DNA from 2 places in the Weizmannia acidilactici genome. Region 1 is predicted to be linked to the other one. Evidence: a T-box and tRNA genes for the amino acid it is inferred to sense, from the RefSeq annotation. Region 1 holds a T-box; the other holds one or more tRNA genes.
The links. A T-box is a leader RNA that pairs with one kind of tRNA and senses whether it is charged. The one in region 1 lies ahead of pheS (phenylalanine--tRNA ligase subunit alpha), so its partner is inferred to be a tRNA-Phe.

Region 1 (2,349 bases):
ATGTACCATGCCGGCCCCTAAAATTTCAATCCAGCCGGTGCCTTTGCATACATGGCAGCCGTGCCCTCCGCACATTTTGCACGAAATATCCATTTCAACAGATGGTTCGGTGAACGGGAAAAAGCTCGGACGCAGACGGATTTCGCGGTCTTCACCGAACATTTTTTTCGCAAAAACTTCAAGGGTGCCTTTTAAATCAGCCATGGTGATGTTTTCATCCACGACAAGCCCTTCAATCTGCATAAACTGGTGAGAATGTGTCGCATCGTCGTTATCGCGTCGGTACACTTTCCCCGGGCAGATGATTTTAACAGGGCCTTTGCCATGATGCTTCTCAAGCGTCCTTGCCTGGTTCGGCGACGTATGGGTCCTGAGCAAAATTTCCCCGGTAATATAAAAGGTGTCCTGCATATCACGCGCCGGATGCCCTTTCGGCAAGTTCAGCGCTTCGAAATTGTAATAATCGGTTTCCACTTCCGGCCCTTCGGCAATTTTGTATCCCATCCCGATGAACAAGTCTTCAATTTCCTCGATGACTTTTGTAAGCGGATGTTGGTTTCCTGTTTTTACCGGGCGACCCGGCAGCGTGACATCAATTTTTTCGGATGCCAGTTGCTTTTCGATGGCTTCCGCTTCCAAAGCGACCTGTTTCTTTTCAATCCCGGTTTGGATCGCAACCCTTACCGCATTGGCGAGCGCACCCATTTTCGGCCGCTTTTCCGCCGATAATTTGCCCATCCCGCGCAGGACTTCCGTAATCGGCCCTTTTTTGCCGAGATAGGCAACGCGAATGTCGTTTAATGTTTTTAAATCGGCCGCTTCTTCGATTTTGGCGAGGGCTTCAGTTTGCAGTTCTTTTAATCTTTCTTCCATTATGCTGTACCTCCTTTAGTTTTCGGGCGTTAAAAAACCCCGCCCCAAGCAAAGGGACGAGGTTGTATGTATCGCGGTACCACCCTAATTAACATAATAAAATTATGTTCACTCATTGGGATAACGGCTTTGCACCGTCCCGCCTTTACATTGCACAGGCAATGGTCCAAGCGGCAACTCGAGGGGTGAACTTCGCTTTATTTCCCCATAAAAATGCTTCCAGTCTGCGGCATTTTTTCCCTGCATGGCGAGCATAAAGCTACTTTTCCCTGTCATTGTTTTTGACATTTTTCAGTTATTTTTTATTATAGCGGGATGCGCCCGGGATTTCAAACGGATTTTAGAATTTTAGTCACGCATTGCAAAATCGTACATCAAAATCCCGGCAGCAACTGCGACGTTCAGCGATTCGCTTTTGCCGAAAATCGGGATGTATAAGTTTTGTTCGGTTTTGGCGAGCAAATCCGGATTTACACCACTTCCTTCATTGCCGACAAGGATGGCAAACGAGTCCCCAGGATCCACTTCACGGTAAGAAACGCCATTATCAAGCGCTGTCCCGTAAACCGGAACGTCCGCTTCCTTCAGTTTTTCGATCCACATGTTTAAATCGCCCTTTAACAGGTCGACATGCAGATGGCTCCCTTGTGCGGCGCGCAAAACTTTCGGGCTGTACGCTTCAGCAGAGCCTTTCCCTAAAATTACGGCATCAAACCCGGCGGCGTCGGCTGTACGGATCATCGTGCCGATATTGCCGGGATCCTGGACGGCATCAATGAGCAGGAAACGTTTGCCGATGATTTTGGACGGCTGTTTCTTCATCCGGCACACGGCAAAAATGCCTTGGCTTGTTTCCGTATTGGCAAGGGCTTTGCTGATTTCATGCGCCACCGTTGTAACGGGCAGCCCTTCGATATCCCAAGAATCCGGCATTGTGACGCCTTCTTCAAGTATGATTTCAAGCACAACTTTTTCTTTCAGCGCTTCTTCGACCGGATGGAATCCTTCCAGCAAATAGGTAAACGTTTTTCCGCGTTCTTTTTTCGTGCTGAGTTTTTTCCAATGTTTCACTTGCGGGTTTTGCAAGGATTGAATGAATTTCACCGTACCTGCTCCCTCATATCAAAGTTATATCTTGAAATAGTATACATAAAAACAGCGGGCTTGTGAAATGCTACCATTGAATTTGGATGAAAGGAGTGCCTGTGATGAATTTGGATTTGCGGAAAGCTGTCATCCATAACGTAAGCGGGGACACACAGAAACAGCTGGAAGATACGATTGTGGATGCCATTCAAAGAGGTGAAGAAAAAATGCTGCCGGGGCTTGGCGTCCTGTTTGAAGTGATTTGGAACAATGCGGATGCAAACGAAAAGAAAATGATGCTGGAAACGCTCGAGCATGGGCTGAAACAGGCGTAGCCGGGGAGCCCGGGGTGCTGTCCCAAAAGTCGGTAAACTGAACTTAGTGGGCTAA
Region 2 (2,349 bases), on a different contig from region 1:
TCGCGGGTTCGAATCCCGTCTTCCGCTCCATATATCCCGCCGGGGTGGCGGAATAGGCAGACGCACAGGACTTAAAATCCTGCGGTAGGTGACTACCGTACCGGTTCGACTCCGGTCCTCGGCATCATTAACATTATAAAATATGCGCCCATAGCTCAATTGGATAGAGCGTTTGACTACGGATCAAAAGGTTAGGGGTTCGACTCCTCTTGGGCGCGTTTTAATTTCCTTCCGGGAAGTAGCTCAGCTTGGTAGAGCACGTGGTTTGGGACCATGGGGTCGCAGGTTCGAATCCTGTCTTCCCGACCATGATGACAAAAAAGGGGCCTTAGCTCAGCTGGGAGAGCGCCTGCTTTGCACGCAGGAGGTCAGCGGTTCGATCCCGCTAGGCTCCACCAAATATAGATTGGATAATGGCGGCGTAGCTCAGCTGGCTAGAGCGTACGGTTCATACCCGTGAGGTCGGGGGTTCGATCCCCTCCGCCGCTATGTTTCCGGACCTTTAGCTCAGCTGGTTAGAGCAGACGGCTCATAACCGTCCGGTCGTAGGTTCGAGTCCTACAAGGTCCACCATTTATATTTTTTTTGAATTCGTTACGGAGGAATACCCAAGTCCGGCTGAAGGGATCGGTCTTGAAAACCGACAGGCGGGTTACACCGCGCGGGGGTTCGAATCCCTCTTCCTCCGCCATATCATTGTTATCTTATTATCGCGGGGTGGAGCAGTCTGGTAGCTCGTCGGGCTCATAACCCGAAGGTCGCAGGTTCAAATCCTGCCCCCGCAATTTGGTCCCGTAGTGTAGCGGTTATCACGCCTGCCTGTCACGCAGGAGATCGCGGGTTCGATTCCCGTCGGGACCGCTTCATTTTTGGCTCGGTAGCTCAGTCGGTAGAGCAAAGGACTGAAAATCCTTGTGTCGGCGGTTCGATTCCGTCCCGAGCCACCATTTAGATATAATTTAAAATTACATGCGTATGGCGGTTGTGGCGAAGTGGTTAACGCACCGGATTGTGGCTCCGGCATTCATGGGTTCGATTCCCATCATCCGCCCTTTCATGCGGGTGTAGTTTAGTGGTAAAACCACAGCCTTCCAAGCTGTTGTCGTGGGTTCGATTCCCATCACCCGCTCCATTACGGGCCTATAGCTCAGCTGGTTAGAGCGCACGCCTGATAAGCGTGAGGTCGATGGTTCAAGTCCATTTAGGCCCATTCCATTCCGCAGTAGCTCAGTGGTAGAGCAATCGGCTGTTAACCGATTGGTCGTAGGTTCGAATCCTACCTGCGGAGCCATATGGAGAAGTACTCAAGTGGCTGAAGAGGCGCCCCTGCTAAGGGTGTAGGTCGCGATTAGCGGCGCGAGGGTTCAAATCCCTCCTTCTCCGCCATTCATGGCCCGTTGGTCAAGCGGTTAAGACACCGCCCTTTCACGGCGGTAACACGGGTTCGAATCCCGTACGGGTCATATTAGAAAATAGGGCTGTTTCAGTATTAATCTGAACTGCCCCCTGTCAAGTGGACAGTAGAAATAATAAAAAAATATCTAAACGGCTTTAGCTCTATATTCCATGAGGCTAAGGCCGTTTAGTCTTTTTTGATACCTTTCATAATTATAAAAATGGACGTACTCATCAATCGCAAGAGATAATTCTTCAAATGTCTGATACTTATGTAAATATTTCCTCTTTTTTCGAATAACAAATTGTATACCGGCAACTTTCATCAGTCTGTAAATACGTTTGTGATTGAAGAGCTGACCAAGCTTTCGATTTATATTCAAAGCCGTTCGACGGTAACCATAGATGCCGTCCACTTTCTCATGGAGAACTTTCATCTCTTTTATGATTTCTTTATTCTGAAGTTCTCGGGAGGAAGACGAACGTTTCAACCACTTATAGTAAGCAGCTCGTGAAATACCTGCGATTTCACATAATAAGATAATGCTTCGGTGCTCTTTCTCATGAAGTTCCCGGATACATACTTGTCTTCAAATCGGATTTGGTTTATTTTCGCCTCCTTTCGATTTCCTCTAACTTTTTTAAAAATAGATTCTCCGCACGTAAGCGTTCATTTTCTCTTTCTAACTTTTTCATCTCCCGTTTCATTTTCTTTTCTGGAGATAACTCTGCTTCTTCTTTTTTTCTTCCTCGTTTGTCTTTAAGCGCTTCTTCCCCACCATTTCCATACTTCTTCACCCATTGATATACTGGTTGATAAGAAACTTCATAAGTTTCTGCTGTTTTTTTATAGTCTTTTCCGTTCCTCAAACAATCAAGCACAATTTGTATCCGTTCATTCCAAGTCGTTTTTCTTCCTTTAGTCATAGAGCTTGTCTTTCCTTTCGACGTATC

Region 2: it encodes a tRNA-Phe, which carries the amino acid that the T-box ahead of pheS (phenylalanine--tRNA ligase subunit alpha) is inferred to sense. The anticodon was not compared.

The regions. Positions count from the first base shown of each region.
Region 1 covers NZ_BKZR01000013.1:29,734-32,082, forward strand. Annotated here, with positions in the region: gene pheS (phenylalanine--tRNA ligase subunit alpha) at 1-873, opposite strand, end outside; T-box leader at 923-1,158, opposite strand; gene GBH70_RS06600 (TrmH family RNA methyltransferase) at 1,222-1,977, opposite strand; gene sspI (small acid-soluble spore protein SspI) at 2,082-2,294, shown strand.
Region 2 covers NZ_BKZR01000003.1:108,730-111,078, reverse strand. Annotated here, with positions in the region: tRNA gene GBH70_RS02045 (tRNA-Gly) at 1-30, shown strand, start outside; tRNA gene GBH70_RS02040 (tRNA-Leu) at 39-124, shown strand; tRNA gene GBH70_RS02035 (tRNA-Arg) at 145-218, shown strand; tRNA gene GBH70_RS02030 (tRNA-Pro) at 233-309, shown strand; tRNA gene GBH70_RS02025 (tRNA-Ala) at 323-398, shown strand; tRNA gene GBH70_RS02020 (tRNA-Met) at 416-489, shown strand; tRNA gene GBH70_RS02015 (tRNA-Ile) at 497-573, shown strand; tRNA gene GBH70_RS02010 (tRNA-Ser) at 599-691, shown strand; tRNA gene GBH70_RS02005 (tRNA-Met) at 712-785, shown strand; tRNA gene GBH70_RS02000 (tRNA-Asp) at 789-861, shown strand; tRNA gene GBH70_RS01995 (tRNA-Phe) at 872-947, shown strand; tRNA gene GBH70_RS01990 (tRNA-His) at 979-1,051, shown strand; tRNA gene GBH70_RS01985 (tRNA-Gly) at 1,059-1,132, shown strand; tRNA gene GBH70_RS01980 (tRNA-Ile) at 1,137-1,210, shown strand; tRNA gene GBH70_RS01975 (tRNA-Asn) at 1,217-1,291, shown strand; tRNA gene GBH70_RS01970 (tRNA-Ser) at 1,295-1,386, shown strand; tRNA gene GBH70_RS01965 (tRNA-Glu) at 1,392-1,463, shown strand; gene GBH70_RS17730 (IS3 family transposase) at 1,542-1,886, opposite strand; gene GBH70_RS01955 (helix-turn-helix domain-containing protein) at 2,002-2,349, opposite strand, start outside.